One region of the Paenibacillus sp. FSL H3-0286 genome, then DNA from elsewhere that is predicted to be linked to it. Evidence: predicted binding sites of a transcription regulator. Region 1 holds the regulator's gene; each other region holds the start of a gene.

Region 1 (7,648 bases):
TTTCTGTTGAGGCTATCACATTTTTATATTGCGGATATTGCGCTTTGAGTCCATCAAGTTCTGTGGGTATAAGTGTATATTTACGGCTCTCCATGGCTTCGGCTACAGAGAACATCGCTTTATCCCAGTATTCATCCAGCAGTTCACTGGAGTTCTGTTCTACATCAAGTTTTAGTGTACGTCCATCAATCATCGATTTTCCTTCTTGGGAGACGTACTGAACCAGTTCACGTAATTTCGTGCCTGGCTGGAGATCAAGTTTCAAAGTGACCTCATTGCGGTTAATACTGATATGAGAATTATTGACGCCCTCATATTGAGATACAATCTTCTGAAGTGGTTCCTGCATTGCAAACTGACGATACAAAAAGAAGCCACCAAACAATAGAGTAGCCGACAGTAGAGACGTTATCAGCACAGGTACAAGACGTAATTTCAAGAAACGTCCTCCTCTCAAAGATGACAAAATATAAAGCTCATTATAATAATTTATAGCTACTTGAGAGCTCATCAGAGAGACTGAAGTCTCTTATTGCTGTTCTAATTACAAGTAGTAGTATATCACAGGTGTATATACTAATTTCAAAATAAATGTGAATATATTTAAAATTTAATTTTTTAAATATTTCCATCAATACCAAATAAATTCCTCACTTTCGACAAAATCGGCCTTGATTTTTAATCAATCGGCCTATTTTCGTATGTGAATATAAGAGAATATTCGGTGATAACCACCCATTCAGTATATCACTTAGTATATCACTTTTGTACATCAAATAAATGTAAACAAGCGAACTTATAATAAGTTCGCTTGTTTACTATGCCACCCTTAATTTCCTTATGTTCAGCTTAACTTTTAGGTAAACTGTAACCTTCGCCCATTCGGGACCCATCCGAAAAGCGATAAAATTGATAATAATACCGACCGCTCTGTTTATAAAAAAGCTGCCAAGCATACTCTCCGTTATATACTCCCGGCAGCAAGCGTTCAATCGTTATGTCCGGAAGATCAGCTTTGATAATGCCGCGTATTTGGGCTTCCGAGGTTCCTTTACTTAGTTCCTCAGCAAACACTGCGTCGTCGCCTTCAGCAAATTTTCCATCTACCGTAAAGCGGACCCAGACCATAAGAGCAGTCCCGGCTTCATTTTTCCCTGTTAATACCCAGTACACTGCATTTTCATCCCAAACCGATTTTTGTGCTTTGGTTACCTCTGTTAGACCCGCTCTGGTTTTGGCAACATCCTTAGCGATATCACGCTCGTTCCATTGATCTTTCATAATATAGGCATAGAACTGGATAAGTCCAAACCCCAGGAGCAGAATCAGAACTGACCCCAGGAGGATCCATTTTTTCCTTTTCTTCAAGGTACAGCTCCCTTTCTAGTAATATATCTTTTTTGATTATATAACACACCCGCGCGTTTATCCAAAATTTCATAATTTTCTAGCTTTCCCAGCCTTAAAAATACACAAAAGGCCGCAACTTTTGCTAAAAGCAAAAAGTCGCAGCCTATTATTTATTCGTTATTCTCCAGACTTAACGCTTCAATAAACCTTCGAAGGCTTCTTGCGCTTTACGCCGGATAGCTTCCTCATCCAGGGTTAAGCATTGTCCATGCTTGATGACCTGTTTACCATTCACCCACACATGCTCAACATCCTTAGCGCTAGCAGAGTAAACTGCATGAGACAACAGATCTGTGTGTGGCAGCAAATGCGGCTGATCGATATCAATAGCAATGAAATCTGCTTTCATCCCTACAGCAAGTCTGCCTACATTATTTAAAAAGATGGACTGCGCGCCATATTCTGTAGCCATACGCAGAGCCTCTGGAGCTGGAACAGCCGTTGGATCACCGCTGACACCCTTATGAATGAGAGCTGCAAGCCGCATCTCTTCAAACATATCCAAGTTATTGTTGCTTGCCGCGCCATCCGTGCCAAGAGACACCTTCACACCAGCTTTTAGAAGATCAGTAACCCGAGCCACTCCGCTAGCCAGCTTCAAATTACTGCCCGGATTATGAGATACACCCACATTATGGCGAGCCAAGATCTCAATCTCTTCATCATTTAAATGAACACCATGTGCAACTATCGATGGACGTGTGAACATGCCAAGCTTCTCTAAGTGAGCTACAGGACGCAACCCGTAATCCGCCACATTTTGTTCCACTTCACGTTTCGTTTCGGACATATGCGTATGCATCGGTAAATCCAGATCATGCGCTGCCTGCACGAACTTAACCAGGAAGTCCGGAGGGCAAGTATAAGGGGCGTGCGGCGAGATCATAGTAGTAATTCTACCTTCAGCCTTTCCATGCCAGTTACGGGCAAAAGAAATCGCTTCCGCAAGCTTGTGATTCTGTACATCCTCTGGACATAACCCGATCACACCACGCATCAATACGGAACGGATACCTGATAACTCAGCTACCTCGGCTACTCGGTCCATATGATCATACATATCGAGGAAGGTCGTAGTTCCACCCTTCAGCATTTCCAATACAGATAAGGAGGTTCCCCAGTATACATCATCACCGGTGAACTTTTCCTCCATTGGCCACATCTTCTCCTGAAGCCACACTTGTAGCGCTAAATCATCTCCATATCCACGCAGCAAAGACATCGCCGCATGACCATGTGTGTTTACAAGTCCAGGCATGAACAGCAGACGGCTGCCATCAACCACTTGCACTCCAGCTTCCATCTGAGGCTCTTCTTTTCCTATGTAAGTGATTAAATCATCTTCAATAGTCATATATCCACTCAGAACCGGCTCATCCGTTCCCGGAGTCAGAAAATACCCGCCCTTAATTATCGTTTTATTGTTGTTCATGTTCGCTTTCTTCCTTTCCATCCCGCAAGTAATAAGCAAGACTTTGCAGATCAGTTGTAAAATCAGCTGCATGCACCCGGATATTCGGTGGTGTCTTCAGAATCACAGGGGCAAAGTTCAAAATCGCTTCAATCCCAGAAGAAATGAGAATATCTGCTACATTTTGAGCTTCTGAATCAGGTACGGTAATAATGGCAATGCGAATACCTTGCTCACGAATTGTGCTGCCTAGTTCATCCATCGGCTGCACAGTAAGGGAGTTGATCTTACGTCCAACCTTAGGAGCGTACGAATCAAATATAGCCGTGATTTTCATAGTATCTTTAAGATATGCATTGTAATTAGACAAGGCATGTCCGAGATTACCTGCTCCAACTAAAGCTACATTAAGCTGTTGATCCAGCTTCAGGATATGACGGATTTTCTCAATAAGATACGTTACATCATAGCCGATACCTTTTCTGCCGAAGTCACCAAAATATGCTAAATCCTTACGAATCTGTGCGGGATTAAGATCAAGCTTTTGTCCAAGTTCCTGAGAGGAAACTGTTAATATTTCGCGATTCTGGAGATCATTCAAAAAACGCAAGTACACAGGCAGTCTGCGAACAACGGCTTCTGATATTTTATCCGATTTCATATTTTTCCTCCTAAAAATAGTAATGTTCTTGTGAAAATCCATATTCAAACGTCTACCTCTCCTTATTAAGGACGGTACTGTAACACACCGCCCTTAAGGATAAGGAGGAGCTAAACTGAAGACGAGCGTTTTAAGAAGCGCCGCCATCCTCTAGCCATTCCGCTATGCGAGGGACCATTTGATCAGTAAGCATATGCTCCATTTTGGGACCAGGCAATGAATAAAGGAAATACTTCCCGTAATGAGATTCAATAACCCTTGTATCATAAACAATAACTATTCCACGATCCTGCGCCGTGCGAACCAGTCTTCCGAATCCCTGCTTAAAACGAATAACCGCTTGAGGAACAGATAATTTCATGAACGGATTCTTCTTCTGGGCCTGCAATAACTCCGACTTCGCTTCCGCCAACGGGTGATTCGGCGGTTGAAACGGAAGTCTCACGATGGCCAGGCAAGTCAGTGCTTCACCTGGAATATCTACACCTTCCCAGAAGCTGCTCGTCCCCAGCAATACGGATGCTGCACTGTCCTGAAAGCGGCGGATCAACTTGCTCCGGCTGCCACCTTCCACGCCTTGACCAAGCACCGTAATCTCTTGTGAGGCCAAAGCCTCTTTAAGCGGATCATATACCTGACGCAGCATTTTATAAGAAGTAAACAGAACCAGCATCCTCCCACGTGTTGTTTTAGCAGCTTCCGATAATGACTGTACGAGTGTATCGACAAATCGAGCATCGCCCACACTCCCCTTCACACTAGGAAAATCACGCGGTATAACTAGCAGTGCCTGCTCGCGATATTTAAAGGGAGATGGAAGGAGTGAGGTCATTAGACGTCCCTCTTCTGCAGCTTCGTTAAGTCCGAGATTATCAATCATAAATTGAAAAGATTTATCTACAGATAGCGTCGCCGAGGTAAGCACGATGCTTTTTTTCTTATCGAAGAACAACTCTTTAAGCTGGTTGCTAACATCCACAGGGACGGCATACAGCTGTAGGGATTTGCTGCGGTAATTTCCATTTGCCTCCAGCCAATATACTACATTATCGTCATTCAGCCCCATAAAGAATCTTACTTGCTCACGTATGGAAGCCAAATCTTTAAATAAACCGCTAATATCAGTAACAAGGCTGTCTGCTGAGGATTGGCTTTCCTGGTCACGCATCTCGTTAAGCATTTTATCACCCTTACGGATGATGTCGCTTAACGTCAGATTCATAGTGTTCTCTAGCGCAACCAATTCATCCCAATCCTTCGGCTTACGGGCAGGAAGCAACCGCATAACCAGTTGTCCCGCTTCTCCTGCCCCTGCATCACTGCGTTCCGGCAATAGGCTGAACAGCTTGTCGCTGAGTGCATCCCAGGTTTCTTTGACAGTAAGCAGATCCGGGTAGATCCGATCGATGACTCCGCTCCATTCTGAAGCCTCTTCACTGCCTGACGACTGTAATATTTGACGCAGAGCAGGGAGCTGTCCGTTTCGGCTATCTTTATACAGTCGCGATAACGTGTGTGCCACCGTGAAATGCTTCATATGCATGCCAAGATGTTTACCAGCCACATCTTCTAAATGATGTGCTTCATCAATGACAAGATGCTCGTAAGCCGGAAGCAGCTGGTGCCCAGCCTTAACATCTGCGAATAGCTTGGAGTGGTTCGTAATAACCACATCAGCAATCCCAGCTTCATGCTTGGCCCTATGATAATAACATTTGCGGAACCAAGGACAAGAACGGCCCAGACAGGAATCGGTATCGCTTGCCACCGTCTCCCAGAAGTCACCGCCCCGGCCGCTTAAATTCAGCTCTTCATCATCCCCTGATTCACTTTGAGTGAGCCATACAATCATCTGAGCTGCAGTAAGCGCATCTTCCCTTGGGCTTATAAAGTCCTTCTTATTAATTTTATGCTCAAACTTACGCAGACACAAATAATGCCCTCTTCCCTTAAAAATAGCAGCTTTAAACGGAAAAGGAACTACCTGCGTTAACAAAGGGATATCCCGCTCGCGCAATTGGTCCTGCAGATTAATGGTATGAGTGCTGACCATGACTTTTTCATTGGTGCGAACGCTTTGATAAATGGCAGGCAACAAATAACCGAGCGATTTACCGGTTCCTGTGCCCGCTTCGATCAGTAGGTGTTTGTCTTCGGCAAGTGCCGTCATCACCTCATTGATCATAATATCCTGAGCTTCCCGGCTTTCATACTGCGGTAATGTGTCTTTAAGTCGTTTGGTTACTTCGTCCATATAATCAGTAAAAGATAAATTCGCTAGCGGATTCTCAGCATGCTCATCTCTAGGTGGCGCTAACTCCGTCCAATCTCCTACTGCAAGCGCTAATTGACGATAGAAAGTCAGATCACCTTCGGGCTGTAGCGTTTCCGCTTCCCGCTCTCGCAGCAGACCATCAAAGTACCAGCCCAGATCACTATCCTCTTCGGTAAACAGCTCACAGAGTCTCTGGATCGTAAGCAGCGGCAGCTCGTAGAGCTCCTCCAGACATTTCAGCAGCACTAAAGCAGTCGCAAGTGCATCACTATCTGCCTGATGCGGACGATCATGTGTCACTCCAAAATGAGCACTGACAGAGCCTAGTTGATAAGATGTGAGCGAAGGAAAGCAAATTTTCAGAAAATCAATCGTATCCAAAATCCGCCCTTGAAATGGCAAATAACCACAACGATCTAAAGCATTTTGTAAAAAATGGAAGTCGAAAGCGACATTATGCCCTACAAGCACAACATCATCCAAGAGCGGAACAAGCTCCATCATCATCTCATCCAGCTCAGGCGCATCCTTAACATCATCATCGGTAATCCCCGTCAGACCTGTTATAAAAGGAGGAATCGGCGTTCCGGGCTTGACATAGGAACCATATACCCGGGAGATGGACCGGTCTTCTTCTATAATTGCAAGGCCAACCTGGATAATTTCACCCACGGATTGGGTTCCTGTTGTTTCAAAATCAAGCACGGCAAATTTCATTATAATTCTATTCCCTTTCAATTGAGACTCTTAATCAGCATAACAGAAGTTGCGAAAAAAGGCGATGCACACCACTGGTTCAGGGGATGCATCGCTTGAATGGAAATTTCCAAAACCGTTATTCTTTTACAAAAGGGAAACCAGCTGATTTCCAAAGTGCAGCTTCCCTCCACGACGGCGGCATACCTCTAAGTTAACGTTTGGTTCCGGAAGCGCAGGGTCATGCTGCAAAGCAAGATCAAACAATTCCTGCGCTTCATTGAAACGTTCCTGTGAGGCTCGTATGCAGCCTAAAGCATTATAAACCATGGCTTTCAGCTTGGTTTCCCGTATCAAGCCCAGCATATGGTTCAGATGACTCCAAGCGGCCTCACCGTCACCTTCCTGCAGATAAGAGATGGCTAAATATAATCGAGCAGCCAAGCTATCCGGGTATTGCGCAATAACTTCTTTAAACTGATCAATACACTTTCCATACATCAGCAGCTTATAATACCCCTGACCTCTTACAAAGCAATCCATACACAGCTCTGGTGCTTCCTGTTCCGGCACTTCCTCTTCGACCTCTGCTGTAAAATCAGCACTTTCGCGAAAGGAACTAAGCTTCTCAGCAAAAGCGAGCCATTCATCCATCACTTTATCGCTCAGTCTATGCAGCATATTATAATTGCATAAAAGCTCGTTCCGGCGGGCACCCTCCGCTGTAGGGTAATCTGTTACGATCTCCTGAAGCACCTTGTTCATTTCAGCAAACAAATGTTGAAACATGGGCGATCCCCCCTTACTGAAGATGAAATCAGTTCAGCTTGCCTGACTTCATTTTCTGCGAGATCGGGGTCTTTCATCCCTGCCATTCATTACATGGCGTAAGTCCATACATTAAGCGATTGTAGCATGCAATTCATGATCAGCCAGCTTCACTGGTTTGTTATTCTCATCCACGAATACCACCGTTGGCTTATGTGACTCCAGTTCTTCCGAGGACAACATCGCATAGGAAATGATAATTACTGTATCGCCCGGCTGAACAAGACGAGCTGCGGCACCATTAAGACAGATCACTCCGCTTCCACGCGGTCCAGGGATTACATAGGTTTCCAGTCGCGAACCATTATTGTTATCCACAATTTGAACTTTTTCATTCTCAAGAATGTCTGCGGCTTCCATCAAGCTC
Region 2 (7,648 bases), 2.2 Mb from region 1:
GGGTTCCACGCATTTCTACCGAGCCATTTTCCATAAAAATCACTTCATCCATCTGCTCCGCACCAACCAAATGATGCGTTACCCAGATCAGAGATTTACCGTCCATAGCTTCAAACATCGTCTGCAAAAGATCACGCTCCGTGCTTGGGTCCAACCCTACGGTCGGTTCGTCAAGAATGACGACAGGTGTATTTTGCAGCAAAATACGAGCTAACGCTATCCGCTGGCGCTCTCCACCGGAGAAACGTTGCCCCGCTTCACGGACAAAGGTATTGTATCCATCTGGTAACGAGGAGATCAGCGTATCCATTTTGGCTAATGCTCCAGCTTCTTTAATCGCTTGTTCGGAAGCCTTCGGATCACCCATGCGAATATTGTTCGCTACCGTAGTATCAAATAAGTGTGGGCTTTGATTTAGCACCGCTATAATAGACGGAATGTTATCGCCATAGGCAGCAGCCGCGATTCCATTAATCATAGCCGAACCTGCAGAAGGTTGGATAACCCCTTGAATAGCCTTTAACAACGTCGATTTCCCTGCCCCGCTACGGCCGATGATGGCAATTTTTTTGCCTTGTGGGATGTCGAGGCTGAGATCACGAACCGACCAATTATCCTCTGATCCATAGCGGTAACCTATATTTTCGAGCTTGATATGAGCACTTTTTATGACCTGAGGTAGAACATCGACTACAGATGCCTGTTCGGAAACTATATTCTGCTCTTCTCCGACCACTCCAGACAACCGCTCCAGCGAGTTACGGTACTGCGGGATTTTCTCCACTGCTTCGGATACTGGCAAAAAAGCATCTGCTACAGGAAAAACAACCAAGACAAACGCCGCAATCAAAGTACCTGCAATAGCACCATCCGCATACTCTCCGGCGGCCCAATATAACATCGAAAGTACACCAACCCCAACGACTGCTTGCCCGATAAACGCACGTAGACGCGCCCAGCTGCGCAGCGCTGCATCAGTTTTGGCCACTTTTTTCTCATCTGCTTCGTAGGTCTCCACGAACTGGCTTTGCCGTCCACTAATGACCCAATCGCCCATACCGAGAACGGCGTCCGTCAGCTTTTGATAGAGGCGATTACGCTCTACCTTCACTTCACGTTGACGTTTCTGGGTGAACAACAAAGATATAAGCGGCAATACCACGACCAACACCAAAATATACAAAGCCATTAATAACGCAAAACCGATATCAAAGGTGCCCAACGCAATCACTGCAACCCCGTAGATCAATAAAGCAATAACACTTGGAAATACGGTTCTCAGATATACATTTTGCAAATATTCGATGTCATCAGCTAACATCCCGAGAATATCCCCAGTACGGAAACGCGACGACAGGAACAAGGCCTGTGGCTCCAAAATATTGTACAGGCGCACACGCATTTTAGAAAGAATCCGTAAAATGGTGTCATGCCCAATCAGCCGTTCCACGTAGTGAATGACTGCCCGGCTTGTTCCGAACGTACGTACACCGACAATCGGCACGTAGATCATCAGGATATTTTCGACTGGTGTAGACGCTTTTGAGATCAGAAATCCTGAAGTATACATCAATGAAGAGGCAGTAAAAATCGTCAACGCCCCAAGCACAATAATTAGCACAAAACGCCAAAAATACGACGATACATAGGGAGCAAACCATCCTTCACGTTTCAATGGATTCCCTCCAATTGCGACCCAATCAACTCATAATACGCACCCTTGCGGGCAAGTAACTCCTGATGGGTACCGATTTCTGCCACTTGGCCTTGCTTCATTACTACAATAATGTCCATATCGAGCATCCAGTGCAGGCGATGGGTAGCCAGAAAGACCAGCTTTCCTTCAAAAAGGGGCACCATCGTCTCCTTCAGCTCATATTCCGTTTCAATATCCAGATGCGCCGTTGGCTCGTCTAGAAGCATAATCGGACGGCTGCTAAGCAGTGCCCGGGCTAATGCCACCCGTTGCTCCTGGCCACCGCTGAACGAACGGCCGCCGCCACCAATCATCTCATCTAAGCCATGCGGAAGAGTATCCACCAAACCCGATAAACCCGTAGCTTTCACTGCCGCGGCAACAGCCTCCATAGAAGCCTCAGGGTAATAAAAACGTATATTATCAGCTAACGTACCGCTAAAAATATACGGACGCTGCGGGATATACGAGGTCTGTTTTCGCCAAGCCTCATCCGTTAATGCACTAACCGTAGTACCGTTAACCGTGATACTTCCTGAAGTAGGGTGTAAGAAGCCCCCTAATATATCCACTAAAGTAGATTTACCGGCCCCGCTCTCTCCGATAATCCCAATTTTGCTAGCTCCTTTAAATTGCAGGTTCAGCGCTTCCAGCGAAGAAAGCCCTGCTTCCTCATACTTCACGCTAACGTCATTTAATGTGAGCACGCTATTCTCATGCCAAGTGAATATTTGTTCCGATGTTTTTGCTGCAGAACCGACAGATAGATCACCGTTAGGGACGATTACTTCAGCCTTCACCTCATCTTGATCTATAATGCTCTTCATTGCTTCAGCGGCTTCTTTCCCATCCAAAGTAGCATGGAAATCTGAACCTACCAATCTGACAGGCAGGAAATATTCCGGAGCCAAGATTAGAATCGTTAAGCCCGTAACCAATGTCATTTGTTCATTTACAAGCCGCAAACCAAGACTTACCGCTACAGAAGCTACTGACAGCATAGTGAAGAAATCCAGGGCGAACGATGACAAAAAGGCCACTCGCAGCGTACGCATGGTCGCCGAGCGATAACGATCGCTGACAGCAGCAATGCTGTCGCTATGACTACGACTGCGTCCTAGAAATTTTAATGTTTCTAGCCCACGTAATGAGTCTACAAAATGATTAGATAATGTGCGATACGATTTCAATTGCCGATCCATTTGCTTACGGGCTGTCATCCCAATCAAAATCATAAAAACAATAATAATCGGCATAGTTACCGTAAGAATAATCCCGCTCGTAGTGTCCATCGTAAAGACGTAAATAAGCACCAAGATCGGTGTAACAGACATCCCTACCATTCTAGGAATGATCGCTTCCAGATACGTGCGGAATTTAGTTACCCCTTCCAGCACCAGTGTAACAAGATCCCCGGTTCCACGCCCGCCCACCATTCTAGGGCCAAGCTGGAAGAGCTTGTCCATCATTTCCCTCCGCATAGTGCTGCCCGTTGCTTCCGCGAAGCGGTAAGAGACACGGCTCATCAGCATAGCACAAGCATGGCGCACAAGAAATGCAAGAAGGAACAATAGCGCAGTGCCCCATTGTTCCTTCAGAGGTTCTCCCGCAAATAGCGCAGAGATGACTTCTGCCAGCGATTTAGCCAGCAGAAGTATGGACAAGCTTTGCACCAGGGTAAGGAAGCCTACAATCAGAAAGACTGGCTTAACTCCTTTATACCCAAGCAAGTTTTTATCCATTAGTATTCAAGATGCTCCTTCTCGTGAACCCGTTTATGAAAGACAAAGTAACTCCAAATTTGATATCCCAATACGAACGGAAGGATAGTCAGTGCCACAATCGTCATTACCTTCAAAGAGTAATGGCCCGAAGCCGCATTAGTGATCGTCAAATTAAAAGCTTGATCAATTGAACTAATCATAACACGCGGGAACAATCCTACAAAGATAGAAGTTACCGAAAGCGCCATTACCGCTCCTGTCATTCCAAAAGCGTAGCCATCCTTCTTCTTCGTCATGAAGTAACCGGACAGTACAAAGGCGATAACTCCCAGGGCTACAATAATCATAAGAATCGTTCCACGTTGCTCGAAAATATCCGTCATATTATAAGTCATAATCACAAAAGCAGTAAATAAAACTGCGAGCGGGATTAGCAATTTTTGAGCCAACTTGCGAGCGCGAGCCTGTAGATCCCCCACTGTACGCAGTGTTGTGAACATGAGACCATGCACCAGGCACAGAAGGACAACAGTAAGCCCTGCTACTACAGTGTACACATTCACGATATCTGTGAACCCTGCATACATTTGCATCTCCCCATCAATAGGCAATCCTTTGATAAAGCTTGCAAATACTACTGCCAAGAGGAATGGTGGAAGGAAGCTGCCGATAAAGATACAAGCATCCCAAGTTCTTTTCCAAGCCAATGAATCACGTTTACCTCTGAATTCAAAAGCGACACCACGCGCTATCAAAGCTAATAAGGCAAATACAAAAGGAATATAGAATCCACTAAACAGCGTTGCATACCACTCAGGGAAAGCCGCAAACATTGCACCCGCAGCTGTGATAAGCCATACCTCATTCCCATCCCAGAAGGGTCCGATCGAGTTAATCAGAACACGGCGCTCTGTATCATTTTTAGCGAGAATTTGTGTTTCCATCCCTACGCCGAAATCGAAACCCTCCAGGAAGAAGAACCCTATAAACAGAACTGCAATCAGCACAAACCACAATTCATTAAGAGATATCATGGGAACCCTCCTCGTTATATGGATCATTCGAATCGCCGTGATCGTTATCCATTGCATAAGGACCTTTTTTAATCACTTTAATAAACAATCCGACCAACACTAATCCTAGAATTAAATAAATCGTTGTAAAAGAAATCACGGAGAACAGAACTTGACCACTTGTAATATTAGGCGACACACTGTCTTCCGTTGTCATCAGTCCGAATACCGTCCATGGCTGACGCCCGAATTCGGTCATAACCCAACCGGCTGTATTCGCAATCGGAGGAAGCAACAAGCCCCATAACATAAACCGCATAAACCAAGTGTTCGGACGGTCCATTTTTTTGCGCCACATTAAGTACATAGCGTACATTCCCAATACAATCATTAACGTTCCTGCTAGAACCATGATCCGGAAACTCCAGAATGTCGTACGTACAGGTGGAATATAGTCACCGGGGCCATAGGTTTGCTCATACTCCGCTTGCAGCTCAAGCATACCTTTAACTTCACCGGAAAATTTACTATATGAAAGGAAACTCAGCATATAAGGAATTTGAAATTCTCCACTACTGATTTGATTCTTTGGATCAATGTTTGCCCATACGGTCCAAGGTGCCGGGTCACCACTCTTACCCCACAGTCCTTCGGAAGCTGCCATTTTCATTGGTTGAGTTTCAACCAAATATTGCGCTTGGGCGTGACCAGCAACAGCTACACCAATAGAAGAAATAATCCCTACGATGGCTGCAATCTGAAAAGACTTCTTAAAGAAAGAAACCTCTTGTTTCTTCAATATTTTATAAGCACTAATACCAGTTACAAGAAAAGCACCTGTTGCATAAGCAGCCAGTACTGTATGTGGGAATTCAACCAGCAATTGTCCGTTCGTAATAAGCGCGAAGAAATCATTCATTTCTGCACGTCCATTATTTATCTCAAAACCCACAGGATGCTGCATAAAAGAGTTAGCCGCTAGAATCCAGAATGCAGATAACATCGTACCGAATGCTACCAGCCAGATGGACAGTAAATGTACTCGCTTGGACACCTTATCCCAGCCGAATATCCATATCCCAATAAAAGTAGACTCGAGGAAAAAGGCTGCCAATGCCTCAACTGCAAGTGGAGCCCCGAATACATCACCCACAAAACGTGAATAATCGGACCAGTTCATCCCGAACTGAAATTCCTGCAAGATTCCTGTAACTACCCCTACTGCAAAATTGATGAGGAATAGCTTTCCCCAGAACTGCGCCATTTTTTTGTACTCTTCATTACCTTTTCTAACGTACATTGTCTCCATGATTGCAATCAAGAGCGCTAGTCCGATTGATACCGGTACAAAGAAATAGTGGAATATTGTCGTCGACGCAAATTGTATACGCGACAGCATTACTGTATCCATATTTGTCCCTTCCTTCTCCCCTTTTCGTTAATTATATTCTGTCAAAAATTTAAACTTCTTTTTGTGATAAATGTCACATAAAGATAGTCATTTAACGGTGAAATTCAAATGATTTGTGACAAAGATCACAATTTGGCATAAAGAAAGCAAAAAAAATAAGACGGTTTACCCGTCTTGAGTGGTTCGTCGTTCTATTAAATGCTTGACTCATTTAGGTATTGGTTAGATGGAAATACCCTTCTTCAGCGATTTGAGATCGCCATTCGAATTAAGCAATTGGGGTAGCATCTTCGTGCTGCGAACCATTGGAGAGTCACATAGACGGCAAGAAGGCGCATGTTCAAATGCGAAATTATCCCTCATCCATCCGTTGCATCCCTCATTGGTACATGCCCAAATTGCGGTATTTTCTTCCGGTATTTCTTCCAAAGGTTTCTTCCGGTAGTTCATTGCCGTTCCTCCCATCCTGTAAGTCAATAGTGAGTAACTAGATATAAAAAGACCGTCCCAACTTTCACAAGCTGGGACGGTTTCTTCTATTATTACAGTTTTACAACGTTTTCGGCTTGTGGTCCACGGTTGCCTTGAACAACGTTGAATTCAACGCGTTGGCCTTCGTCCAAAGTTTTGAAGCCGTCGCCAGTGATTGCGCTGAAGTGAACGAATACGTCGCTTCCGCCTTCAACTTCGATAAATCCGAATCCTTTTTCTGCGTTGAACCATTTAACTGTACCTGTTTGCATGTGTGTTACCTCCACAAATTTAAATTAATATGTTCTTTTTATCTTCAAACAAAGAAAAAATTCACACATTGAAAAAGGTTGTATTACCAAATATGACAGCCCTTTTCAATGCGAGAATTAGGGACTAAATGTATGATTGATATCATATTACCACACCTGATTAGCAAAGGCAAGCAAGCATCCGAATATATCCGGTTTTGCCCTAATAAGTATTACCTTCCAATGTAAGGGTTGCCACTTAGTGTTTATTCCCTAAATAGATCCTTTTTCTGGCATAATTATCATGGTTTTAGAAAAATAGCTTTTCCAAAAACGTTACTTTTATCCGCTTTTTCAAGAAGGTACCCCCCTCGGAATCGAAGGGGTAGTCCGCTCTACTTGTCGTAACTGCTATATCATTATATACCGACTTCCAGCATATTATTCCTGTGGTTTTTCAAGAAGTTTAACTGTTGCCTGTTTGGCCTCGCCGTTTCGATAGTAAGTAATTTTCAGATCATCACCGATCTTCGTATGATTATATAAGTACTTGCGAAGAGAAAGGGTAGATATGATTGATTGATCATTAAATTTGGTAATGACATCATTGAATTGCAGTCCAGCTTCCTTCGCAGGGCCAACGGCTTCTAGAACAACTACTCCATCCTTAACACTGTTCGGCAGGTTCAATTCATTGCGTTGATCTTCTGCTAGTGGAACGTACGGATTGTTCAAATCAACTGAATATACACCCAAGTACGAACGGGCAATATGTCCTTTTTCAGCCAGCTCATTAGCGATATCTATCACATGATTCGCAGGAATTGCAAAACCCAGACCCTCTACACCCGTATCTGAAATCTTCATTGTGTTAATTCCAATGACCTTGCCATCCAGATCCACTAATGCGCCGCCACTGTTTCCTTCATTAATCGCCGCATCGGTCTGTATCACTTCTTGTTCCCAGTCATATACTCCATCCTGATTAAGGGATACGGGAACCATCCGTTCAGTATAGCTAACAATCCCCGAGGTCAATGTATCACCAAGTCCTAGCGGATTACCGATAGCAATGACCGTTT
Region 3 (7,648 bases), 1.9 Mb from region 1:
CTGGCGACAGCTGTGCGATTCATTACAACCCTACAGGCAAACACGCCTATATCCCACTGGCAACCAATGCCGTACGGATGGGAACCTTAGTTGCGCGCAACTTGGTAACAGAGACCATTCCTTATATGGGTACACAAGGAACTTCGGGCATTAAGATTTATGAAGACAATATCGCTGCAACAGGGCTTACTGAAGAAGGAGCTAAGGCTGAAGGAATGGACGTAGAAACCGCCATGATTATTGATAACTACCGTCCGGAATTTATGCCCACCTTTGAGCAGGTTCAGTTAAAAGTAGTGTTTGATCGCGCCACACGCCGTATTCTCGGGGCTCAAATTATGTCCAAGATGGATCTGACGCAATCGATTAACACAGTGTCTGTATGTATTCAAAATCATATGACAATCGACCAACTAGCCTTTATCGATTTCTTCTTCCAACCGCATTACAACAAACCTTGGAACTTCCTGAATACAGTAGGTCTTCAAGCGCTGCCGACAACAGTACCAAGCAAAGAGGCTGTAACGGTTTAAAAAGGGACGTTGTTCCTGAGTGATTTATCGAAGAATAAGACAGCCTTGTAAAGCTAGAGAAGCAGTGATCCTCCTGTTACGGGAGGATCACTGCTTTTTTTTGTTAGGTGCAGAATGATTAGCTGCATGGGTAGGTGCAATCCAATGGCTTCGGTGATGGTAGCAAGCCAAATGTGCTCGAAAGTTACGACTAGGGTCAACTGTGTCCGATCGTGCTGAGTCATCGCCTTCTGCAGAAGCTTCCGGACTCAGGAGCTCTGTATAAGGTCAACTGAGTCCGATCGTGCTGAGTCATCGCCCTCCGCAGAAGCTTTCGGACTCAGAAGCCGCTAATTAGCAAATAATCGCCGTTTGAGCGTGGTTTCGGACTCCAATGCAGCTATTACATAGAATGAGTTACAACTAGTGTGTTTTTCGTGCTAATAGCGACCATGGGGTCCGATAGCGAGCCAAATGTGCTCAAAAGCTCTGTATAAGGTCATCTGAGTCCGATCGTGCTGAGTCATCGCCCTCCGCAGAAGCTTTCGGACTCAGAAGGCGCTATTTAGCAATTAATCACCTTTTGAGCGTGGTTTCGGACTCCAATGCAGCTATTGCATAGAATGGGGGACAACTAGTGTGTTTTTCGTGCCAATAGCGACTATAGGGTCCGATAGCGAGCCAAATGTGCTCAAAAGCTACGTATAAGGTCATCTGAGTCCGATCGTGCTGAGTTATCGCCCTCCGCAGAAGCTTTCGGACTCAGAAGGCGCTAATTAGCAAATAATCGCCGTTTGAGCGTGGTTTCGGACTCCAATGCAGCTATTACATAGAACGAGGTACAACTAGTGTGTTTTTGGTGCCAATAGCGACTATGGGGTCCGATGGCAAGCCAAATGTACTCAAAAGTTACGAATAGGGTCAACTGAGTCCGATCGTGCTGAGTCACCGCCCTCCGCAGAATTTATCGGACTCAGAAGCCGCTATATAGCAAATAATCGCCGTTTGAGCGTGATTTCGGACTCCAGTGCAGCTATTACATAGAATGAGGTACAACTAGTGTGTTTTTCGTGCTAATAGCGACCATGGGGTCCGATGACAAGCCAAATGTGCTCGAAAGTTGCGATTAGGGTCAACTGAGTCCGATCATGCTGAGAAACCGCCCACCTCAGAATTTTCCGGACTCAGAAGCCGCTATTTAGCAATTAATCGCCGTTTGAGCGTGATTTCGGACTCCAGTGCAGCTATTACATAGAACGAGTTAAAACTAGTGTGTTTTTGGTGCCAATAGCGACTATGGGGTCCGATAGCAAGCCAAATGTGCTCGAAAGCTACGAATAGGGTCAACTGAGTCCGATCATGCTGAGAAACAGCCCACCTCAGAATTTTCCGGACTCAGAAGCCGCTATTTAGCAATTAATCGCCGTTTGAGCGTGATTTCGGACTCCAGTGCAGCTATTACATAGAACGAGTTACAACTAGTGTGTTTTTCGTGCCAATAGCGACTATAGGGTCCGATAGCGAGCCAAATTTGCTCAAAAGCTCTGTATAAGGTCACCTGAGTCCGATCATGCGGAGTCAACGCCCACCTCAGAATTTTCCGGACTCAGAAGCCGCTAATAAGCAAATAATCGCCTTTTGAGCGTGATTTCGGACTCCAGTGCAGCTATTACATAGAATGAGGTGCAACTAGTGTGTTTTTCGTGCCAATAGCGACTATGGGGTCCGATAGCGAATCAAATGTGCTCAAAAGCTACGTATAAGGTCAACTGAGTCCGATCGTGCGGAGTCACCGCCCACCTCAGAATTTTCCAGACTCAGAAGCCGCTATATAGCAAATAATCGCCGTTTGAGCGTGATTTCGGACTCCAGTGCAGCTATTACATAGAACGAGTTACAACTAGTGTGTTTTTCGTGCCAATAGCGACTATAGGGTCCGATAGCGAGCCAAATATGCTCGAAAGTTACGATTAGGGTTAACTGAGTCCGATAGTGCTGAGTCATCGCCCTCCGTAGAAGCTTTCGGACTCAGAGGCCGCTAATTAGCAATAAATCGCCGTTTGAGCGTGGTTTCGGACTCCAGTGCAGCTATTACATAGAACGAGTTACAACTAGTGTGTTTTTGGTGCCAATAGCGACTATAGTGTCCGATAGCGAGCCAAATGTGCTCAAAAGCTACGTATAAGGTCAATTGTGTCCGATAGCTGCTGCGTACGCTCAAATGTAATCCAACAAAACAAGATATGCTGGCTTAGTAGGCCAGTCGCAAACTTCTATTTGTGCACAGGCTGCAGTAAATTTGACATGTCAGTGAAAACTTTCACTTAGTTTTCTCAAAGTGATAATTATCACGTTAATGTGTTTTACGACACGCTACAATGGTCATAAAGGAACAAATTTGAAGTAAATAGATGAAGGGGATAGGAACCATGGCTTATAGCAAACCGCAGCAAATTGCCGAAGTAACTGTAGAGAACGGCATAAAAAAAGCTCATAATCCGCTAAGTACCGTACTTATTCTGGGCTTTTTGGGAGGAGCGTTTATTGCGCTCGGGTTTTTATTAGATATTCGCGTCATTGCTGGCGCACCACAGGAATGGGGTTCCATTGCTAACTTTATCGGAGCCGCAGTCTTCCCCGTTGGGCTGATCATGGTACTCCTTGCAGGTGGGGAACTGCTGACAGGGAATATGATGGCCGTGCCGCTCGCTTTTATGGCTAAGAAGATTTCTTTCTGGGAAGTTGTGAAGAATCTTTTGCTCATTACGATTAGTAATCTGGCAGGGGCATTATTTGTAGCTTATTTCTTCGGTCATGTGGTGGGTTTAACTTCAGAGGGTGTGTATTTAGAAAAATTGGTGGATATGGCTGGTCATAAAATCGATGCAGAATTCTTTCCGGCATTTGTTTCGGGTATCGGCTGTAACTGGCTCGTTGCGCTGGCCGTATGGCTCTCCTATGGAGCAGATAACTTCAGCGGCAAAATCCTTGGTATTTGGTTCCCGACGATGGCCTTTGTTGCGATCGGATTCCAGCACGTTGTAGCTAACATGTTCCTAATTCCAGCAGCTATTTTTGAAGGTTATTATTCATGGGGGCAATACTTCACTAACTTTGTTCCCGTCTGGCTCGGCAATCTAACGGGTGGGGCAATATTTGTCGCAGCTGCCTATTGGATGGCATACTTGCGTAAAGCACCTACGGCTATTCAATCCGTAGATAGCATGTCCGGCAGCAGTGTCAAGAAACACGCTTAAGCTCGTCTTATAGAGCACTCCATAGAACATTCAAGGTCTGCCTTATTGGTGGCGTTAATGTTTTAGGGGTGCTTTTTGTTATGCAGACACAAAAAAATCCGCCGTGATATATCCGCGCTCGGGGGAACGAAATCGGATCACGGCGAATTTTGAAGGGGGAGTGTTTCTAGGCTCTATTACCCCGTCTTTCTAAAAGCGAATCAGTTTCTTCTTGTTTAGTTTGCTTTACGGACGACAGCCACGGCTTTAAAATAAGAATAGATATTAGAGCTAGGGAGGACTGCGGACGTGAACCCCAAGGGAGACGGGATATTTCATGCGATATGTGCGTTTTATCCTTTAGATTTCATGCGTACTTTATCACGATAAAACGTCAATGTGTATGCTTGCTCATAGCCCTGTTTTGGGATGATACTGGATGAATTAATGACACATATATAACAGGGGATGTACACTACTTATGAAGTTTTTACAGGCATATCCAAAAGAAGTGAAAATATTTCTAATTGCCAGCCTAATTAACGCAACAGGTAGTGCGCTGATGTGGCCGCTCGTTACGATGTATGTATTTGATGAGCTTGGACGCAGCATGTCAGATGCTGGACTGGTGATTCTTATTCAATCGGTTGGTGGGATCGTGGGTCAACTACTCGGGGGCTCACTCTATCATAAGGTAGGCGTTAACCGGCTGATTGTCGGAGCGCTCGCCATGAATGCTTTGGCACTGTTCACCTTGCCGGCAGCTAGTAACAACTGGACGTTATTTATGGTAGCAATGGGACTGGTAGGATTATTTAATTCCTTATCATTACCTGCCATTCAGGCATTTATCGGCTTTCGTTTCACGAAGCAGCGTGGTGAGCTGTTTAATGTTATTTATGTCGCCAATAATATTGGTGTAGCACTGGGGACGGCATTAAGTGGTTTTTTGGCCGATATTTCCTATATGCTAAGCTTTGTAATGAATGGTGTAACTTCGGCGGTATTTGCGGGTTTCTTTTTTATATATCTGAAGAAAATCGGTGGAGAACCTGCGCATGAGGTAATGGGGCATCAGAAGAATGAACCAGAGAAACAATCCACGTGGAAGCTAATGGGGCATACTCGTATTTATCTTTATATGGGGATCGGTTCTTTGTTCCTGCTTCTCGGTAACTCTATCTGGAATACAGGGGTATCTCCGTTCATTATTTCAGAGGGCTGGCCTAAGAAAACTTATGGTTTTCTCTGGACACTGAACGGTATTTTGATTTTTGCAGCTCAGCCATTGGTAACAATGATTAAGCGCTGGTTCGCGTCTACCTCAACGGCGCAAATGACTGCAAGTGCCCTGTTTTATTTGGGTGGCTATGCGTTTCTTTTGTGGATGCCTAATTATCCTGGCTTAGTGCTCGGAATGGTGCTTGCTACACTGGGAGAAATGCTGATTTCTCCAGCGATGCCATCCTTTATCTCGGATCATGCGGGGCGCAGCGCACCGTTTTATTTGGGACTAAGCGGAGGGATAGGTGCAGTCGGGAGAGTCATTGGCCCTTACTTCATGGGCAGACTGTATGATAGCGGTGGTTTGGCACCGACAGCCTGGCTGGCCTGTGCGATGGCGCTGCTGTCTGTAGGATTTTTCGTCATCCATGCTTTAGTCAATCGTAAAGGCCATTCGTTAGAGCGGTCCGTAAGATAACTATACACAGTGGATTCCAACATCTGCTGTGAATTCTATAGAGGTGCAAGGCAAGGGGTGTACATCTTATGAAACAAATCAACAAGGCAAGGTTAACTATTAGACCCTCAGAGATTAAAGACGTGCGAGAACTGATTGATCTGGACCATCTGATTTGGACAGAGGACACTAGCCCGGGACCTATGTTGTGGCGCTCACAAGAAGATTTCTTACTGAATGCTCCCCCGGGCTCTCAGCTCGTAGCGCTGCAAGATGACAAGCTATGTGGATATGTCGGGTTTGGCTGCCCTAGTAGAATGGAGAGCAACCGGCATGTGTGCGAGGTTAATATTGCTGTTCATCCGAACTATCAACGTTTAGGCATTGGCCGGCAGCTCATGGAAGCCATTAAGGAACATGCTGCGGCGCATGCTATTCGTAAGCTTCGCCTGCGTGTATTATCCTGTAATGAATCAGCGATTTCTTTTTATCGGAAATGCGGTTTTGTGGAAGAGGGGCGTCTGCGGGAGGAGTTTTATCTTGGCGGCCGTTATGTGGATGAGATATTTATGAGCTGCATGCTGACAGGAGGAAATGGATATGGAGATCGTCTCGCTTAATGTCGGTCGGCCGGTGACGGTGGATTATCGGGGAAAACCTTTGGAGACCGGAATTTATAAAACGCCTGTAGAAGGATCAGTTCAGCTTCATATCAATGGATTTGTTGGAGATGGTCAGGCAGATCTTAAACATCATGGAGGTCCTGACAAGGCGGTGTGCGCCTATCCCATTGAGCACTATCCTTATTGGGAACAGCAGCTGGGAAAGAAACTGGAGTACTCGGCTTTCGGAGAAAATATCACCACAACGGGTCTGCTGGAGATAGAGGTGTGTATTGGCGATGTATATGAAATAGGCACCACTCTGCTTCAGGTTAGCCAGCCAAGATATCCTTGCTTCAAAATCTCACAAAAGCATGGACCCGCAGATCTTCCGGCTCAAGTTCTGGATACAAGGTATAGCGGATTTTACTTGCGTGTACTTCGTGAAGGAATGATTTCAACCGGCGATGCAATTGTCAAAAAAGAAAACGGAGACAGCCATGCTTCCGTGGCGCATGTACTGCATTTAATGCAGGTTGGGCTGCAAGAGGAGGCTGCTCTGGCAGAGCTTGTGGAGCTGGAAGCCCTCTCAGCCGTAGTACGGAACAAGTTTCGAAAACAGCTGGGTATGCCAGAGATCTAATCTTGGTCTGCTCAATAAAATAAACCTGGGGGCGTATGCCAGCCAGGTTTATTTCTGCTTGCGTGTTTGTTTAACTTTGCTTTGCTTAAGTAACTTAGCCGAGCAGCTGCCACTCACTACGTAATAAACCATATACGGCGTGATTCACGTAGCCATCGGGCAGCTTTTCTGCCTGTCTGATCACACCTTCGAGCACAAAACCAAGCCGTTCAGGAATTGCCCGGCTAGTTACGTTGGCGGTTGCGCAGCGAATTTCTACCCGCTGCAGCTCCATTTCCAGCAGGGCGTAGTCTACTAGAACTCGGCAGGCACTGGTCATATAACCTTTGCCTTCATATCCATCACCAAGCCAATAACCAATCCCTACGGAACGGTTATGCCAGTCAATCTGGTGATACCCAATGACGCCAGCGAGCTCGCCGCGGACCCAAAGTCCAGCAGTGAAGGCGCCATTGTCGGTGCCTTGTTTTATAGCATTTTTAATGAAATTAAGGGTGTGATCCTGTTCCGTAACGGCATCAACCCAAGGAAGCCATTGCCTAAGTCGTTCCCGCGAGCGCTCCACTAACGCGAATATGTGCCTAGCATGCTCAGGCATGAGTGGCTTTAAGATAAGCTCTTCGTCGATGACATAATTAAACAAGCAGTTGCCTCCTTTTCGGCACAAGGCCTTATGTATGATTATGGATTTTTTCTTATGATTATCATGCTACTCTATCGCCCGCAGAGAAGTCAAAAGGTCTAAAGATGCTAAAAATTGATCCAGGCCATGTGCCCCCTTTTATTGAACAATCTACAGTTAACGGGTATATTAGTAGGAAACATGTTTATACAAGAAGTAGTGTAACACTACAGAACGAAAGGTTGATAGCTGTGGAGAACCGTACTACCCCCTCCAATTTTATTAAAAATGTTATTACCGAAGACCTCCGTACGGGTAAAGTAAAAGAAGTTGTCACACGCTTTCCGCCGGA
Region 4 (7,648 bases), 3.1 Mb from region 1:
CCAATTATGTGGTAAGCAATCCGATCGTATCCAAAGCGAATGCAGCCGAAATCGTCGTCATTCTTTATCGCGTGAATCCATCGGTGAATGATGAGGTAGCTTATATTGCCGCAGCCGTCTCCGTCAAGAAGATGAGGGAGATTGCTCAAGATGTAATGCTATATGACCAGTCAGGCCAGCTTATCGTCGATTGCAGAGAGCTGGGTGAAGAAGATGGAGCGGAGGATACAGCAGATAAGAAGAACATGAGTGTATTTGAGGCTCCAATTCAAAATGTGGAAGGCTGGAAGTTAGTACTCAAAGTACCGAATTCAAGTCTATCGTTAGCGGTGATCAAAACCCAGCGGACTGCATTGCTGGTAGGCGTTCTTATCGGTAGTGCGTTTATCGTCTTTCTGGTGCTGCTTGCTTCTTCCATTATTCGTCCAATTCAGTCGCTTCGCCAGGTAATGGAAAATGTGCAGAACGGCAACCAAACCATACGAGCAGATGTTACGCGCTCGGATGAGATCGGCGATCTTGGACGAAGCTTCAATGACATGCTTGTTCAATTATACGCTGTGGAGCAGGACCGAAAGGAGATGGAACTCAGACTGATTCATGAGCAGATCAAGCCGCACTTTTTATACAACACATTGGATACGATTCAGTGGATGGCAACGGAACATGGAGCAGACAATGTGGTGGAGATGGTGGAAGCGCTTAGCGCGTATTTCCGATTAGGGCTTGGCACAGGCAGTCCCTACATTCTGCTTGATCAGGAGTTGTACCATGTCGAGAGTTATCTTCATATTCAAGGTGTGCGATATGAGGAGATTCTGGACTACGAGCTTCGATATGATGAAAAGCTTGCTCAGTGCCAAGTTGTTCGCTTCATACTGCAGCCTTTGGTGGAAAATGCGATTTATCACGGGATTAAGCCACTTGGGGATCAAAAGTGCAAAATTTCGATTACAGCATATAAACAGGCCGATTATTTGGTTATTAAGGTTGAAAATAATGGGGTTATGATTCCGGAAGAGAAGCTTGAGCAGATAAATCAAGCCCTTCTTGATGATACATATGATCGTTCTGCCACAGGCTTTGGGCTATATAGTGTAAACCATCGCATTCGACTAGCTTACGGAGTGCCATATGGCCTTGCAGTGAAGAGCGAAGATGGCATTACCGTTATGGTCATTCGAATACCTTTGGACGGGGAGTGGAATGAAGATGTGGAAGATTGTCATCGTCGATGATGAAACGATCATTCGCAAAGGCTTGCGACAATACATTGAGGAGAGTCCGTATCTTTTTGAGGTTGAAGGAGAAGCGAAAAGTGCAAACGAAGCATTGAATATGGTGGAGGAAGCCCTACCACATGTATGTCTTGTGGACATCAACATGCCGAATATGAATGGGCTCGATCTGATGAATATATTGCGCGAACGCTGCCCGTCGGTTCTGGTTGTCATCATCAGCGGGTACGATAACTTTGAATATGCGCGTCAAGCCGTGCAACTGCAAGCATTCGATTATGTATTGAAACCTGTGCCGAAGAGTGATCTGAACAAGCTGCTTCATCGGATCGATGAGCATCTTCAGGTAAAATATCCTTTGCATTCACATGAAGGCAGGGTGGATAAGGAGCCGGAGCTTCCCGGGTATACAGGGGATGGAACAGTGCTTATCCAAAAAGTGACCGAGTATATTGACAGTCATTATCAGGATCCGGAGCTGTCTATTACTCGAGTAGCAGCACTATTTCATATCAACCAAACCTATCTTAGTAAGCGTATGAAGCAAGAAATCGGTGCTTCATTCCTTGACTATGTCACCGAGCTTCGGATATCGAAGGCGAAGGAGATTCTGGATGACGTAATGCCGAATATCAAAATCGGGGATCTGGCCGTGAAGGTAGGGTATAAGAGCCAGTACTATTTTAGTCGTGTGTTCAAAAATAGAGTCGGCTCAAGCCCCTTAGAGTACAAAAAGCATCCGTTCGGTTATGGATAGGAGGGCCATTCTCGTCCCTCTGCAGCACGCCATAGATGCTATGCTCGGAGCCGCCTTCTATCAAAACGGTTGGATTTTAAACATGAGCGAGAAGATGAAGTTAAAGCATCCAATTGTGCAATATTTTTATGAACTAAGGCGTCAAGAGCAGATAAACTGTCTGGAAGTGTCTTAGGGCTCCTCATATAAGTTTGTTCACATTGTCCACCCACGCATGTGGAGAGTGTCGCTCTACTGGTAAGGAAGGATACAGTGCTATGAAATCCTTATATTTATTGGACTTTACGGACAAGTATGAGAAAAAATGTTGTTAAAGAGATGGCATCATTGCTGTCTCTTTTTTGTTTCACTTTTTTAGCATTGCTCTGACTCTGGTTCCCGCTGCCGCATCCTACGATCACAAGCATGAAAGACTGCACGAAAATTAGTGTTGATGCTTATGTTTAACCCCTCTCTGCTCTGCTAGGTGACAGGCATCATAGACGTACCTGCGTGATGTTGCTACGATGTTCCATGGAAATTAAGTGAAAGTGATCACAAGAAATTACAGAAGGAGTCATTTATCGTGAAAAGAATCGTAACACTGAGCACCCGCAAACTGATGGATACCGCAAAACACGGCGGATGCGGCGCATGCCAGACCTCTTGCCAGTCCGCTTGTAAAACTTCCTGCGGCGTTGCAAACCAGAAGTGTGAAAATGCAATGAACAGATAGGATTCGGAATTTTACCGCCCATTGCTCTGCTGATGGGCGGCTATTTTTAAGAAATGGATACTATCCCTAAAGGATGGCGAAGCCGTTTCTACTTGTGTGCAAAAGGAGCTTGATTAGTAAGTATGATTCATCAATATAAACTAAACGGATACAATATCGTGCTCGATACCTATAGTGGCTCGGTGCATGTTGTTGATGACCTAGCATATGAAATTATAGCGGATTATGAGAAAACTTCTGTCGATCAAATCGTGACAACAATGTTGGATAAATATAAAGATGATTCCAGCATTTCCGAGAGCGACATTCGAGAAACCATCGTGGATATCGAGGAGCTTATAAATGATGGACAGCTCTTTACAAAAGATGAGTATGAGAACCTCTCGCTCGATTTAAAAAAACGAAAAACTTATGTCAAGGCACTCTGCCTCAATGTTGCGCATACCTGTAATTTGTCATGTGACTATTGCTTCGCTAGTCAGGGGAAATACAACGGAGATCGAGCAATCATGAGCTATGAGGTTGGACAAAAAGCTATCGATTATCTGCTTGAAAACTCAGGTCATCATCGAAACCTGGACATTGACTTTTTCGGTGGGGAACCACTTTTAGCCTGGAAAGTGGTTAAACAGATCGTAGCTTATGCAAGAAGCAAAGAACAAGAATACAAAAAGAAGTTCCGCTTCACCTTCACGACGAACGGGATGCTGCTGAACGATGAGGTCACCGAGTTTTTAAATCAGGAAATGTACAATGTCGTATTGAGCCTAGATGGAAGGAAAGAGGTTCATGACCGGCTTCGCCAAACAGTTAACGGAAAAGGCAGCTACGATCATATTCTTCCGAAGTTCCAGGAATTCGTTCGTAAGCGCGGAGACCAAGAGTACTATGTACGGGGAACTTACACTCGTAACAATGTCGATTTCACCAACGATATATTTCATATCGCAGACCTTGGTTTTGACAAAATTTCGATGGAACCGGTTATCTGTGATCCAAGGGAACCCTATGCACTTACCGAGGAGGACCTCCCGGAGATATATAACCAGTACGAAATTCTCGCAAAAGAAATGATTGGGCGCGGCGAAGAAGGCAAGGGGTTTACCTTTTATCATTACATGCTTGACCTCTCGGAAGGACCCTGCATCCAGAAGAGAATCACTGGCTGTGGTTCAGGAACAGAATATCTTGCTGTCACCCCCTGGGGAGAGCTTTTTCCTTGCCACCAGTTCGTAGGGGATGAAGAGTACAGCATGGGAAACCTCTGGGATGGCATCACACAACCTGAGCTGCAATGTCAATTTAAAGAGAGTAACTGCTACTCGAAGCCGGAATGTAAGGACTGCTGGGCGAAACTCTACTGCAGCGGCGGTTGTCCTGCCAATGCGCTGCACGCGACGGGTTCCCTGGTCGGAACCTATGACTTCAGCTGTGACGTCTTCCGCAAAAGAGTCGAATGTTCCATGATGGTAAAGGTGGATGAATCTATTAGAGCGATGGAAGGGTAACCTAACTAATTAAAATAACGGATGAATATACTATAACCGAGAAATAGACACTTTTAAATAAAGTGCCTTTCTCGGTTTTTGTATGAATTCCACGCGATAGGTTGGTATATCGTTGTTATAGCTATGTATTATTTGATGTCTACATACATAGCACGATGAATGTTACCTGAAAGCGGACCGAAGGATAAAAAGCTAAGGGTCAGATATTGCCTCAGTCCTCCATTTTATTGGACGTCGTAGGTACGTGCCTAAGTCTGAATAATAAATCCCCTCAGGGATTCTGCATAAAAATTTGCAGATTTATGTAGTATCTATTTAAATGAAATAACGATCTCTTCCAAGAACAGAGAGTTATCTCCCACTATCACTTCACTAACCCTCCCCCAACAACTCCCCAACAGAAACCTCCAATGCTTTCGCAATTGCAACCACCTCATAATCCTGCACAAGTCTATATTGACCTTCCAATCGCGATAAACTGGTCGGGCTAATGTCCAAGCCAAAGGTTTGCAATTTGGCAAGGAAATCCTTTTGCTTCATTCGCTTAGCTTTTCGAATAGCTATAACTCGGGTCCCGATAATGTTTTTGTCACCCGGGGGCTCTTTGCGATGCCTCATTTTGGTGTCACCTCACAATTTAACCAAATTGTATGCGAGGTAAGTATTGTTTTAATGCGGATATCGAATTAAAATGAAATAAACCGATAAACGCATTAAAATTTCCATACATCGTCTACAGATATAGCTTTTCCCGGAAGGTGGGGGTGCAATGCAACATCTGATGTACAAATATGAGGAGGAAAAGCGCAAGCTGAATGAACTCGGACAGCAATCACTGGAGCAGGGAATTCCGTTAAGCAGCAATGAAGCGGTTCAGGCCCAGAGTCGTAAGGTTGACGAACTGATTAATCGGATGTACCAAGAAAAAAACGGACATACAGTGTCGTTTCGTTTGAGTTTCTATCTTGGAGGGGATATGGTGGACTTTCCGGCATGGTTTTTACAGACGATTCAAGGTCGATTGGATGAGGTGACCGCACAGATTGAACATCAATCCGAACCTAGATATGTTTTTGAAGAAGAGCGCAAAGCTTTTCAAGCGTTGTTTGACTCCATGGACATTGCACGTATGCCAGAGTTTGAGCACTGGGAGGATAAGCTTCAATCGAAGCAAGCCGTTCTTTATGAACGTCTATATCTTCAAGGACTAAAGGATGGCATGCAGCTTGCAAATGCCCTTACTGCCCTTTCAGTTCTCTCGGACTAAGACATGCCCTGTGGGTAGCGGAGTAGCACATAGGTATCGGAACCAAAGGGGATATATGTATATCTTATCTTCAGACTGTCAATGCGACAGTCTTTTTTATTGCGTATATATTTGGAATTTTTGTTTTTTTAGATGCTGTTCATCCAAAAGAGGGCAGACCTCCATTCATGATTTGAATAAAGGGATATCTTCCCATATTGTCGAATAACCATACATATTGTAAATCTATATCAGACGAGGTTTTGCTATGCTTAAAGCGGTAAAGTCCTTCTTTAAAAAATCCGAAACTAAGCCACCACAGGCAGTGCGTAAGACACAAACTCCCAAGTCGAAACCGAAAGTTGTTTCCACACGAATTGGAGAGTTAGGTGAGCATAAAATCAATATCCAACTTGACCAGCTACCTAAGGAGTGTAAATCGTTAAGCGATCTAATGCTCCCTAATCCCAAGTCTCGAACAGGTTACACCCAGATTGACCATATCGTTATTTCCCCGTATTGCTTATTTGTCATTGAGACAAAAAACTACAATGGGGAAATTAAAGGTGGGCGAACGGATCAACAATGGTCAGTGAGCAACCGTTACAAGATGTATAATCCGCTGAAGCAAAACTATGGACATATAAAGGCCATTGAGAACCTGATACAAGGTATAGCTGCAGTGAAATTTATCTCTATGATTTCATTCACTATGAGATGTCGGTTCAGTATTGATCCGGATCTTCGGAAAATCCACTCGGACGAACTGGTTGTCTATGATGTGGAACTAAGTGAGTTTATCTCTAGGAAGCTGATTAGTTTAAAAATGGGAACCCCTGAACCTCCTATATCTGCGGCGCAGGTCCAAACCATATATGATCGTTTGGCTCAGGCTAATGTTACCGATTCCGAGATTCGCAAACTTCATGTACAGAGAATAAAGGGAGGTCCACTATGAAAAGTATGTGGCTTGTTCGAGCAGGAGAAAGGGCATATCTTATTAATGAATTTAAAGATAAGCAAGCTGTAGCGATTGGTTGGGCTCCATTGGGAGATATCGGTGGGGTAAATACACTGCAAGAGATGAAGAGGCTTTTGAAGGTACGGTATCCTGGATATAAAGAGGGTAAGATCAATATTACTGCTGGTCAGATTTTTCGTTTTGTAAGTGAATTTAAAATAGACGACCAAGTAATCACATATAATCCTGAAGAGCGACTCTATTACATAGGAAGAATCAAGTCGAATTATGAATTTAAGCCAAATTATATTACGGATAAGCCTCATATTCGCAGAATAGATTGGGAGGGGACTGTATCTAGAGATGTTTTGACGGCAAGCGCCCGGAATACTCTTGGTTCCATAATGACTATTATATCTATCCCGAATGATGTTCAGAAGGAATTGCTCAAACAAATGGTAATCGGACAGACCGATGGTAATCAACCAAGTCAACCCATAGAGTCTGTGCAAGCTGAGACGGAGGAAGAAGCCGAAGAATTAGAGCTAATTAAGGAAGACGTCATTGAGAAGTCCAATGAATTTATCAAAGATAAGATTGCTAAGTTAGACTGGGAGCAAATGCAGGAACTTGTTGCGGGCATCCTTAGAGGAATGGGCTACAAGACACGAATATCACCCAAAGGGCCGGACCGGGGAAGAGATATTTTTGCATCCCCAGATGGTCTAGGGCTTGAAGAACCCAGAATTATAGTGGAAGTAAAGCACCGTTCAGGCAGTATGGGATCTAATCAAATACGTAGTTTTACCGGAGGATTAAGAGTAGGAGATCGGGGGATTTATGTATCTAGTGGTGGATTCACAAAGGAAGCAAAATATGAAGCGGAAAGATCGAATATTCCTTTATCGTTAATAGACTTGGATCTGCTCGCGGAGTTAGTAACACAATACTATGATCAATTTGATTCAGAGACACGGACATTAATACCGTTAAGAAAAATATATTGGCCGTTATAAATTTGAATGTTTTTCTATATAGACATTCTTTTGAAGAAGAGCAAGGCCTTCCAAGCGTTATTTGTCTCCATGGATATTGCACGTAAGCCAGAGTTTGAAAATTGGGAGGATAAAGTTTCTTTAAAGTAATCTGTTGTTTATGAACTTTTATATCTACAGGGGCTTAAGGATGGCATGCAGCTTGCTAATGCATTTGCTCCATCTGTT

Evidence for each region. The regulator Rex, encoded in region 1, represses fermentation and respiration genes when NADH is low (regulators of the CRP and FNR family bind a similar motif). The targets are predictions, from matches to a motif close to TTGTGAAATATTTCACAA.
Region 2: MHB37_RS31295 (cytochrome ubiquinol oxidase subunit I) is a predicted target of Rex. The motif match lies at 5,906-5,923, and genes of this name have one in related genera.
Region 3: MHB37_RS29875 (formate/nitrite transporter family protein) is a predicted target of Rex. The motif match lies at 2,821-2,838, and genes of this name have one in related genera.
Region 4: scfA (six-cysteine ranthipeptide SCIFF) is a predicted target of Rex. The motif match lies at 2,518-2,535, and genes of this name have one in related genera.

What each region holds. Positions count from the first base shown of each region.
Region 1 covers NZ_CP150285.1:4,774,091-4,781,738, forward strand. Annotated here, with positions in the region: gene MHB37_RS21445 (hypothetical protein) at 1-439, opposite strand, end outside; gene MHB37_RS21450 (DUF5590 domain-containing protein) at 850-1,368, opposite strand; gene MHB37_RS21455 (amidohydrolase) at 1,541-2,842, opposite strand; gene MHB37_RS21460 (redox-sensing transcriptional repressor Rex) at 2,829-3,482, opposite strand; gene dinG (ATP-dependent DNA helicase DinG) at 3,613-6,474, opposite strand; gene MHB37_RS21470 (M48 family metallopeptidase) at 6,601-7,242, opposite strand; gene panD (aspartate 1-decarboxylase) at 7,354-7,648, opposite strand, start outside.
Region 2 covers NZ_CP150285.1:7,023,109-7,030,756, forward strand. Annotated here, with positions in the region: gene cydC (thiol reductant ABC exporter subunit CydC) at 1-1,675, opposite strand, end outside; gene cydD (thiol reductant ABC exporter subunit CydD) at 1,672-3,438, opposite strand; gene cydB (cytochrome d ubiquinol oxidase subunit II) at 3,438-4,454, opposite strand; gene MHB37_RS31295 (cytochrome ubiquinol oxidase subunit I) at 4,441-5,844, opposite strand; gene MHB37_RS31300 (cold-shock protein) at 6,067-6,294, opposite strand; gene MHB37_RS31305 (cold-shock protein) at 6,387-6,587, opposite strand; gene MHB37_RS31310 (S1C family serine protease) at 7,008-7,648, opposite strand, start outside.
Region 3 covers NZ_CP150285.1:6,687,869-6,695,516, reverse strand. Annotated here, with positions in the region: gene MHB37_RS29880 (FAD-dependent oxidoreductase) at 1-533, shown strand, start outside; gene MHB37_RS29875 (formate/nitrite transporter family protein) at 2,942-3,769, shown strand; gene MHB37_RS29870 (MFS transporter) at 4,230-5,450, shown strand; gene MHB37_RS29865 (GNAT family N-acetyltransferase) at 5,519-6,049, shown strand; gene MHB37_RS29860 (MOSC domain-containing protein) at 6,030-6,674, shown strand; gene MHB37_RS29855 (GNAT family N-acetyltransferase) at 6,769-7,317, opposite strand; gene MHB37_RS29850 (glutamine--tRNA ligase/YqeY domain fusion protein) at 7,548-7,648, shown strand, end outside.
Region 4 covers NZ_CP150285.1:799,743-807,390, forward strand. Annotated here, with positions in the region: gene MHB37_RS03505 (histidine kinase) at 1-1,238, shown strand, start outside; gene MHB37_RS03510 (response regulator) at 1,213-1,995, shown strand; gene scfA (six-cysteine ranthipeptide SCIFF) at 2,561-2,710, shown strand; gene scfB (thioether cross-link-forming SCIFF peptide maturase) at 2,833-4,218, shown strand; gene MHB37_RS03525 (helix-turn-helix domain-containing protein) at 4,591-4,836, opposite strand; gene MHB37_RS03530 (hypothetical protein) at 4,988-5,485, shown strand; gene MHB37_RS03535 (nuclease-related domain-containing protein) at 5,733-6,422, shown strand; gene MHB37_RS03540 (restriction endonuclease) at 6,419-7,441, shown strand.